One region of the Mycolicibacterium boenickei genome, then DNA from elsewhere that is predicted to be linked to it. Evidence: riboswitches for the same ligand, from Rfam matches in the RefSeq annotation. Region 1 holds a riboswitch; the other holds the start of a gene.
The links. Region 1 has a riboswitch for glycine ahead of cycA (D-serine/D-alanine/glycine transporter). Riboswitches for the same ligand answer to the same signal wherever they lie in the genome.

Region 1 (5,180 bases):
TCGCCTCGCCCGGGTTGATGCCCGCGGCCCGAACCTGCACGAGTACCTCGCCTGCCGCCGGAACCGGCCGCGGCACATCACGCACCTGCAGCACGTCGATTCCGCCGTACTCGTCGAATTGCACTGCTCTGCTCACGATCCTTCTCCTTACGTCTGCATGTCCTACGACGGCGCCGGCCCGCAAAACATTCCAACGGCGAGGACCCGGACCGTCGCCTCCCGACCCGCCCTGACAAGGCAGCCGTGATGTTGAGGAGCCTGCTGGTCGGTGATCACGGCAGGCATTGCGGACTAAACCGAGGATTCCGGTCAATATGTGGCTGAAATCCTCGGTTCAGTGCTCGACGGAGGCGTTCCTCAGCGTCCGTTCACTCACGGCGAACCCGGGCGCGGCAATGCCGGGGAACAAACCCGACGCCGCCAAGGTTGAGCGCATCAGACTGAACTTTGGAGGTTTGATGCCTGAACAAATCGCAGTGCCCATTCTGTTCTTGAGCGAACCGATCGTCCTGCCCGGAATGGTGCTGCCGATCGAACTCGACGACGCCGCCCGCGCAGCGGTCGACGCCGCCCAGGCCAGCGAATCCGGAAAACTCCTGATCGCTCCGCGCCTGGACGACCGCTACCCCACCCATGGCGTGATCGCGTCGATCGTGCAGGTCGGCCGCATGCCCGGTGGCGCGGAAGCCGCCGTCGTCCGCGGCGAACGCCGCGCCCACATCGGCTCCGGCACCACCGGACCCGGCACCGCGCTGTGGGTCGAGGTGGAAGAAGCCGCCGAGGCTGAAACCCCGACCGACGAGACCAAGGCACTGGCTGCCGAATACAAGAAGCTGCTGCTGGCCATCCTGCAGCGGCGTGAAGCCTGGCAGATCGTGGACGTGATCAACAAGATCAACGACCCGTCCGCGCTCACCGACACTGCCGGGTACGCGTCGTACCTGACCGATGTGCAACGGCGCGAACTGCTGGAGACCGCGGACGTGGATCGCCGTCTCCGGCTGCTGATCGACTGGACCGGCGAGCACCTGGCCGAGGTCGAGGTGAACGACAAGATCGCCGAGGACGTCCGGTCCGGCATGGACAAGCAGCAGAAGGAATTCCTGCTGCGCCAGCAGCTGGCCGCCATCCGCAAGGAACTGGGCGAAGGCGAGCCTGAGGGGTCTGAGGATTACCGGGCCCGGGTCGAGGCCGCCGATCTTCCGGACAAGGTCCGCGAGGCCGCGTTGCGTGAGGTCGGCAAGCTGGAACGCTCCAGCGAGCAGAGCCCCGAGGGCGGCTGGATCCGCACCTGGCTGGACACCGTGCTCGACCTGCCGTGGAACGAGCGCACCGAGGACTCGACCGATCTCAAGGGGGCCCGCGAGATTCTGGACGCCGACCACCACGGTCTGGACGACGTCAAGGACCGCATCGTCGAATACCTGGCCGTTCGGGCCCGTCGGGCCCAGCGCGGGATGGCCGTCGTCGGCGGCCGCGGTTCGGGTGCGGTGATGGTGCTGGCCGGTCCGCCCGGGGTCGGCAAGACCTCGCTCGGCGAGTCCGTCGCCCGCGCTCTGGGCCGCAAGTTCGTGCGCGTCGCCCTGGGCGGCGTGCGGGACGAGGCCGAGATCCGTGGCCACCGGCGCACCTACGTCGGCGCGCTGCCGGGCCGCATCGTGCGGGCCATCGGCGAGGCGGGTTCGATGAATCCCGTTGTGCTGCTGGACGAGATCGACAAGGTGGGCTCGGACTACCGGGGCGACCCGTCGGCGGCGCTGCTGGAGGTGCTGGACCCGGCGCAGAACCACACGTTCCGCGACCACTACCTGGACCTGGATCTGGACCTGTCCGATGTGGTGTTCCTGGCGACGGCCAACGTCATCGAGAACATCCCGTCCGCCCTGCTGGACCGGATGGAGCTGGTGCAGATCGACGGCTACACCGAGGACGACAAGGTCGCGATCGCGCGGGACTACCTGCTGCCGAGGCAGACCGAACGCGCGGCCCTGACCGATGCCGAGGTGAGCGTGACCGATGCGGCGCTGCGCAAGATCGCCGCGGACTACACGCGCGAGCCGGGCGTCCGGCAGTTCGAGCGGTTGCTGGCCAAGGCGCTGCGCAAGGTGACCACGAAACTGGACTCCACCGACGCCCCGATCATGATCGACGAGCCGGATCTCGTTGAGTACCTGGGCCGTCCGCGGTTCACGCCGGAATCCGACGAACGGACCGCGGTGCCGGGTGTGGCGACCGGCCTGGCCGTGACCGGCCTGGGCGGCGACGTGCTCTACATCGAGGCCAACTCGAACGAGGGCGAGCCGGGGTTGAAGCTGACCGGTCAGCTGGGCGACGTCATGAAGGAGTCGGCACAGATCGCGCTGTCCTACGTGCGGGCCCACGCGTCGGAATTGGGTGTGGATGCCAAGGCACTGGACCGCCAGATCCACGTGCACGTGCCCGCGGGCGCGGTGCCCAAGGACGGTCCGTCGGCCGGCGTCACGATGGTGACGGCACTGGTATCGATGGCAACCGGGCGGCAGGTGCGCGGCGATGTCGGCATGACCGGTGAGGTCACGCTGAACGGCCGGGTGCTGCCGATCGGCGGTGTCAAGCAGAAGCTGCTCGCGGCGCAGCGGGCCGGGCTGAAGACGGTCTTCATCCCACAGCGCAACGAGCCCGATCTGGACGAGGTGCCCGCTGAGGTGCTGGCGGTGCTCGACGTTCGGCCGATGACCGACGTTGCCGACATCATCGCCCAGGCTCTGGAGCCGGCGGAGGAGTTGGCGACCGCCGCCGCGTAAGGAGGTCCACCGCGCGAGCGACCGTGAATGTATGCAGGTGACGGCGGGTCACCGGACAGACACGGTCGCTCGGCGTGTGGCGCCGACCATGGGGGTGCGCAATCCGCACTCGGCTGCTAACGTGACGCGCGGCACACTCCGGGTTCGGGGTGGCTCACAACTTAAGACGCCGTTGAGTCGCGGCGGGAGAGTCCCGCCCCATCCAGCCGGCGGGCGCCGCAGGAGCAAATCCTCCCCAGGAATCTCTCAGGCCCCGGTATCGCCGCGACTAGGCACCTCTGGAAAGCAGTCGGCCAGGACCGGCTCACCGAAGGGGCAGGTGAAGCGCCGACAGGCGGTTCGTGAAAACTCTCAGGTTCAAAGCGACAGAGCGGGGAGGCGCCCGCATTCCGCGCTCCCCATGGGGCCTGAGATCCTTGAGGTTGTTATGACCCGATCCAGTGATCTGTCCGCTGATTCAGCGGAATCGCCCGCATCGTCCGGGCAGCCACAGCACCTCTCCCGCCAGCTGTCCAACCGGCACATCCAGCTGATCGCGATCGGCGGCGCGATCGGAACCGGCCTGTTCATGGGGTCCGGCAAGACGATCTCGCTGGCCGGCCCGTCGGTGCTGTTCGTCTACATGATCATCGGCTTCATGCTGTTCTTCGTGATGCGGGCGATGGGCGAATTGCTCCTGTCCAACCTGCATTACAAGTCCTTCGCCGATTTCGCGGCCGACCTGCTCGGCCCGTGGGCGGGGTTCTTCACCGGCTGGACGTACTGGTTCTGCTGGATCGTCACGGGCGTCGCCGACGTCGTGGTGATCGCCGGGTATGTGGCCTTCTGGTGGCCCGACCTGCCGCTGTGGATCCCGGCCCTGGCCACGGTCGTGGTACTGATCGGACTGAACCTGCCGACCGTGCGGGCCTTCGGTGAAACCGAGTTCTGGTTCGCCCTGATCAAGATCATCGCCATCGTGACGCTGATCGTCGTCGGCCTCGTGATGATCTTCACCAGTTTCAAGGCACCGACCGGCGCCGAGGCCGCCTTCGCGAACCTGTGGAACGACGGCGGCTTCTTCCCCACCGGCCCAATGGGATTCGTGGCCGGCTTCCAGATCGCCACCTTCGCGTTCGTCGGCATCGAACTGGTGGGCACCACCGCGGCCGAGGCCAAGGACCCCGAGCGCAACCTGCCCAGGGCCATCAACTCGATCCCCGTGCGCGTCATGCTCTTCTATGTTGCAGCACTGACAGTGATCATCGCGGTCACGCCGTGGCGCGAGATCGACCCGAACCTCAGCCCGTTCGTGGCCATGTTCAGCCTCGCGGGCCTGGGAATCGCCGCATCGGTGGTCAACTTCGTGGTGCTGACCTCGGCGACGTCGTCGGCCAACTCCGGAATCTATTCGACCTCCCGGATGGTCTACGGCCTGGCCACCGAAGGCGACGCGCCGAGCCTGTTCGGCAAGCTCACCTCACGGCGGGTGCCCGCCAACGCATTGTTCCTGTCCGGGGTGTTCCTGCTGTCGGGTGTGGTCATGGTCGCCGCAGGCGACTCGATCGTCGCGGCCTTCACCCTGGTCACCACGATCTCGTCGCTGTGCTTCATCTTCGTCTGGACCATCATCCTGATCAGCTACCTGGTGTACCGGAAGCGCAGGCCGGAACTGCACGAGGCATCGAAGTTCAAGATGCCCGGCGGTGTCGTGATGTGCTACATCGTGCTGGCCTTCTTCGCCTTCCTGCTGTGGGCGTTCACCCAGAAGGAAGACACCCTGCAGGCCGAACTGGTGACGCCGGTGTGGTTCCTGGTGCTCGGCATCGCCTGGCTGGTGCTGCGACGTCGGCCGCGGCACCTCGACCGGGAAGCCGCCTTCCGCGCCGAACTCGAGTCCACTGATTCCGACTGACGCTCGGTAGGGTGGCGCCATGGTGGATCTTCGCGATCTGAAGCGACGCATCGTCCATGGCGCCCAACGCCGCATCGTCAACCCGGTCGGGCGCCAACTGCCCGTCACCATGCTGGAGACCGTCGGCCGCAAATCCGGTGAGCCACGGCATACCGCCGTCGGCGGCCGGGTGGTCGGCAACCAGTTCTGGATGGTCTCCGAGCACGGCGACCGATCCCACTACGTGCTCAACATCAAGTCCAATCCCGCTGTGCGGCTGCGTATCAACGGGCAGTGGCGGACCGGTACGGCGCACCTGCTGCCCGACGACGACCCGGTCGCGCGGCTCAAAGAACTGCCTGCGCTCAACAGCGCGGTGGTCCGGGCCGTAGGCAGTGACCTGCTCACCCTCCGCATCGACCTCGACTGACATGGCCTTCGATCCCGACCTGGCCAACCGCATCCGCGAGCTGACGGCCTCCGAAAGGGGCCTCGACGAGAAGCGCATGTTCGGCGGGCTGGCG
Region 2 (5,180 bases), 2.3 Mb from region 1:
GCCGACACCGGCGCCGGGCCGTCCTGCAACGGGTCACCGGGGAGGAACGGTGCCAGGTGGGCGCGGACCGCGACGGGCCCGACGCCGGGACCGCCGCCGCCGTGGGGGATGCAGAACGTCTTGTGCAGGTTGAGGTGCGAGACGTCGCCGCCGAACTCACCGGGTTTGGCCAGCCCGACAAGGGCATTCAGGTTGGCGCCGTCGACGTAGACCTGCCCGCCGGCGCGGTGGACCAGCTCGCACACCGTGCGGACGTCGGTCTCGTACACGCCGTGGGTGGACGGGTAGGTGAGCATGATCGCGGCGACGTTGCCGTCGTGGTCGGCGAGCTTGGCCTCCAGGTCGTCGTGGTCGATGTTGCCGTTGGCGGCTGTCTTCACCACGACCACCCGCATTCCGGCCAGGACCGCCGAGGCTGCGTTGGTGCCGTGTGCCGACTGCGGGATGAGGCAGATGTCGCGGTGGTTCTCGCCACGTGACCGGTGGTAGGCGTTGATGGCCAGCAGTCCCGCGAGCTCACCCTGAGACCCGGCGTTGGGCTGCAACGAAACCCGGTCGTAGCCCGTGATCTCGGACAGCCAGGCTTCCAGATTGCCGACCAGCTCGCGGTAGCCGGCGGTCTGCTCGGCCGGGGCGTACGGGTGGATGCCGGCGAAACCGGGCCAGCTGATCGGTTCCATCTCGGCGGCGGCGTTGAGCTTCATGGTGCAGGACCCGAGCGGGATCATGGTGCGGTCGAGCGCCAGGTCCCGGTCGGAGAGTTCTCGCAGGAAACGCAGCATCGCCGTCTCGGACCGGTGTGTGTGAAACACCGGGTGCTGCAGGAACTCCGATGTGCGCAGCAGATCGGCGGGCAGCGCAGCCGGAGGGTCGGCCGCCGCCGGAACGGCGCCGAACACATCGAGCACCCGCGCCACGATCTCGTCGGTGGTGCACTCGTCGCAGGCGATGCCGACATGGTCGGCGTCGACCAGTCGCAGGTTGATGCCTGCGGCGTCGGCGGCCGCCACGATCTCGTGGGCGGTGCCTGGGGTACGCACCTGCACGGTGTCGAAGAACCGGTCGTGGACGACCTCGCGACCCGCCGCCCGCAGGCCGTCGGCCAGCGCGACGGCGTGCCGGTGCACACGAGTTGCGATGGCGCGCAATCCATCCGGTCCGTGGTAGACGGCGTACATGGCGGCGACGTTGGCCAGCAGTGCCTGCGCGGTACAGATGTTGCTGGTCGCCTTGTCCCGGCGGATGTGCTGCTCACGGGTCTGCAGGGCGAGCCGGTAGGCGGGCTTGCCGTCGACGTCGACCGAGACGCCGACCAGGCGCCCGGGCAGCATGCGCTCGAGCCCGGACCGCACCGCCATGTAGCCGGCGTGGGGCCCGCCGAAGAACAGCGGCACACCGAACCGCTGGGCCGAACCCACGGCGATGTCGGCGCCCTGCTCACCGGGGGCCGCGATCAGGGTCAGCGACAGCAGGTCGGCGGCGACCGTGGTGAGCATGCCGCGCTCGCGTGCCGCGGCGACGAGCGGGGCGAGGTCGCGGACCACACCGCTGGCGCCCGGAGACTGGAACACGATGCCGAACGCGTCGCCGTCCGGCAGCGCGTCGGTCAGATCGGCGACCACGACCTCGACCCCGACGGCCTCAGCCCGCCCACGCACCACCGCGAGGGTCTGCGGCAGGCAGTCGGCGTCCAGGATCACGCGGTTGGAGGGCACCGCCTTGTTGGCCCGTCGCATCAGCAGCACCGCTTCCATCACCGCTGTGGCCTCGTCGAGCAGCGAGGCGCCGGCCACCGGCAGTGCGGTGAGGTCCTCGATCAGCGTCTGGAAGGTGAGCAGCGCTTCGAGCCGGCCCTGCGAGATCTCCGGTTGGTACGGCGTGTAGGCGGTGTACCAGGCGGGCGATTCGAGCATGTTGCGGCGCAGGACGGCCGGTGTGATGGTGTCGGAGTACCCCAGGCCGATCATCTGGATCCGCGGTTGATTGCGGTCGGCCAGTTCGCGCAGCACCGCCAGCACCTCCTGCTCGGACCGGGCCGCGGGCAGTCGCAGGCCCTCAGGGCAGCGGATCTGCTGCGGCACCGCGCTGTCGATCAGCTCATCGGTGGTTGCGAACCCCAGAACGCCGAGCATGTGCCGCTCGCCCGCCTGGTCGGGGCCGATGTGTCTGTCGCGAAAAGAGTTGACGTCGTTGACTTTTGCGGTGCGCTCAGGCATGAGGTGACTCCGGTTTCGGGCACCGCGGTTACGCGATGCGTCGTGAAGTTTCACCTCCCCGCTCTGTCCTGAAACCTGAGAGCTTTAGCGCGTTGCGCCTGTCCCCTTCGGTAAGCGCGATACGTGCGATCGCGCTGTTCTCCAGAGTTGTCTCGACACTGCGGTATTGGGCCTGAGAGATTCCCGGGGAGGAGTTGCTCCTACGGCGCCTCCGAATCGGAGGTTCTCCCACAGCGCGTCAACGACGTATTGAGTTATGTGACGGATGCTACTCGACTACGGCGCTGTGGCCGCAACTTCTCCGTTGACGGGCAGATTTGACACCCGTCCAGCGACCATCAGCGACACGAGGTCGAATACCACGGTGGCCGCGGCCACGCTGGTGATCTCGGCATGGTCGTAGGCGGGTGCCACCTCGACGACATCGGCACCGACGATGTTGAGCCCGGACATCTTGCGCAGCATCTTCAGCAGTTCGCGCGAGGTCAGGCCACCGGACTCGGGGGTGCCGGTGCCCGGGGCGAACGCCGGGTCGAGCACGTCGATGTCAACTGACAGGTACACCGGCACGTCGTCGACCCGGCGCCGCACCACGTCGACGGCCGCGTCGGTGCCGATCACGTCGAGATCGCCGGCCCGGATGATCTTGAAGCCCATGCGGGCGTCGTCATCGAGGTCGATCTGGTCGTAGATCGGGCCGCGGATACCGACGTGGATCGAGTGGTCCTCGATGAGCAGACCCTCTTCGAAGGCCCGCCGGAAGATCGTGCCGTGGGTGACCGGGGCGTTGAAGTAGGTGTCCCAGGTGTCCAGGTGGGCGTCGAAGTGCACCAGGGCGACGGGCCCGTGCTTGGCATGCAGTGCCCGCAGGTTCGGCAACGCGATGGTGTGGTCGCCGCCGATGGACACGATCCTGCGATCGCCGCCGGCCAGGATGTCGGAGGCGTGATCCTGGATCTGCTGGCAGGCCTCGGCGATGTTGTACGGGGTGACGGCGACGTCGCCGGCGTCGACCACCTGCACGTGCTCCAACGGGGCAACGCCGAGTTCCACGTGATAGCCGGGGCGCAGTGTGCGGGCGGCCTGACGGACGGCCATCGGGCCGAAGCGGGCACCGGGCCGGTAGGACGTGCCGCCGTCGAACGGGACACCGAGGATTGCGATGTCGTAGTCGGACACCTCGTGGATGTCGGCGATCCGGGCGAACGTGCCCTTCCCGGCATAGCGCGGGACCTTGGTGGCGGGCAGTGCGCCGATGATGCCGTTATGCGTGCTCATCTGTGGTTTCCAGCCTTTCGACTCGCCAGGTGTTGAGAGTCAGCATCACTCCCGGCGCACACGTGTGGCGAGCAGATAATGCCCAAACACTGACGAGTGCCATTGAGCAATCGCACAACGGATCTGCCGTCGGCAAGAGGCGTCGAGTCCTGCCGGAATACCTCCGCCGCGAACGCGGTTACATCGACCATCAACGACAACTAAACTGGACGTACAGTTCAGATAGACAAAGAACAGGTGGTCAGAGACATGAGCGTTTGGTTCATCACCGGAGCTTCCCGCGGATTCGGATTGCAGATCGCCCGCGACGCCTTGGAGCGCGGCCATCAGGTGGTCGCCACCGCGCGCGACGCCGCCGCCGTCACCGCCGCCCTCGGCGAGAACGACAATGTGCTCGCCGTAGCCCTCGACGTAACCAACGAAGCGCAGGCACAACAGGCCGCGCAAGCCGCCGTGGAACGCTTCGGCCGCATCGACGTGCTGATCAACAACGCCGGGCGGGGACTGCTGGGAGCGGTCGAAGAAGCCACCGACGCCGAGGTGCGCGCCGTCTATGAGACCAATGTGTTCGGACTGCTGACCGTGACCCGCGCCGTGACCCCGGTGCTGCGGGCCCAGCGGTCGGGCACCATCGTCAACATCTCCTCGGTCGGCGGATTCGTCGGGTCGCCGGGGTGGGGTGTCTACGCGTCGACCAAGTTCGCCGTCGAGGCGCTCTCCGAGGCACTGCACGCCGAACTGCAGCCGCTGGGCGTGCACGTGATGGTCGTCGAGCCCGGTTACTTCCGTACCGATTTCCTCGACTCGTCGAGCCTGCAGACCCAGCGCAACATCATCGACGACTACGCCGACGGCCCCGCCGGCCAGATGCGCGTCGCCGCCGGCGAGCGCAACCACGACCAGCCCGGCGACCCGGTGAAGGCCGCGAAGGCCATCATCGACGTCGTCGAATCGGCAGAGCCGCCGCTGCGCCTGCTGTTGGGCAACGACACCATCGCGGCGGTCGAAGGCAAGATCGCCCACGTGCAGGCTGAGCTCGCGCAGTGGCGAAGCGTCTCGGAATCAACGGATTTCGACGATGTCGCCGCGAGCTGAGGCGGGAGTCGGCGGGGCGGGCGAGGATTTCGTCCGCCCCACCGGCGCGCGCAGCGACCGAATCCACCAGGCCATTCTTGACGCCACCGCGGAACTGCTCGACGAGGGCGGACTCCCGGCGGCCACCATGGACGCGATCGCCGCCCGATCGGGCGCCAGCAAGGCCACACTGTACAAACACTGGCCATCGCGGACCGCTGTCGCGGCCGAGGCGTTCGGAACGATGATGGCCGAGGCACTGCCGCTGCCCGATACCGGCAGCACCGCAGGCGATCTCACCGAACAGGTGGTACGCGTGTCGGCGTTCTACGCGAGTGCGCGCGGTGAAGTCTTCGCCCAGCTGCTCGCGGCGTGCGTCGAAGATCGGACGGGCGCAGCGTATTTCCGCGAGTACTTCCTGGGCGGCCGGCGCGCGGCGATCACCGAACTGTGGCAGCGCGGGGTGGATCGCGGCGACGCCGACGCGGACATCGCGATCGACGACGTCATCGACATCCTGTTCGGGCCGCTCATCTTCCGCCGCATGACGGGCCATTGTGCGCTCACCGACGAGAACGCACGGCGGCTGGCAGAAACAGCCATGCGGGGTCT

Region 2: linked by a shared signal. The riboswitch ahead of gcvP (aminomethyl-transferring glycine dehydrogenase) and the one ahead of cycA (D-serine/D-alanine/glycine transporter) in region 1 are both predicted to bind glycine.

What each region holds. Positions count from the first base shown of each region.
Region 1 covers NZ_AP022579.1:4,291,339-4,296,518, reverse strand. Annotated here, with positions in the region: gene G6N57_RS20355 (NADP-dependent oxidoreductase) at 1-136, opposite strand, end outside; gene lon (endopeptidase La) at 459-2,783, shown strand; glycine riboswitch at 2,957-3,055, shown strand; gene cycA (D-serine/D-alanine/glycine transporter) at 3,211-4,677, shown strand; gene G6N57_RS20340 (nitroreductase/quinone reductase family protein) at 4,697-5,086, shown strand; gene G6N57_RS20335 (TfoX/Sxy family protein) at 5,088-5,180, shown strand, end outside.
Region 2 covers NZ_AP022579.1:1,959,418-1,964,597, reverse strand. Annotated here, with positions in the region: gene gcvP (aminomethyl-transferring glycine dehydrogenase) at 1-2,216, opposite strand, end outside; glycine riboswitch at 2,368-2,457, opposite strand; gene speB (agmatinase) at 2,493-3,494, opposite strand; gene G6N57_RS09120 (oxidoreductase) at 3,744-4,589, shown strand; gene G6N57_RS09115 (TetR/AcrR family transcriptional regulator) at 4,573-5,180, shown strand, end outside.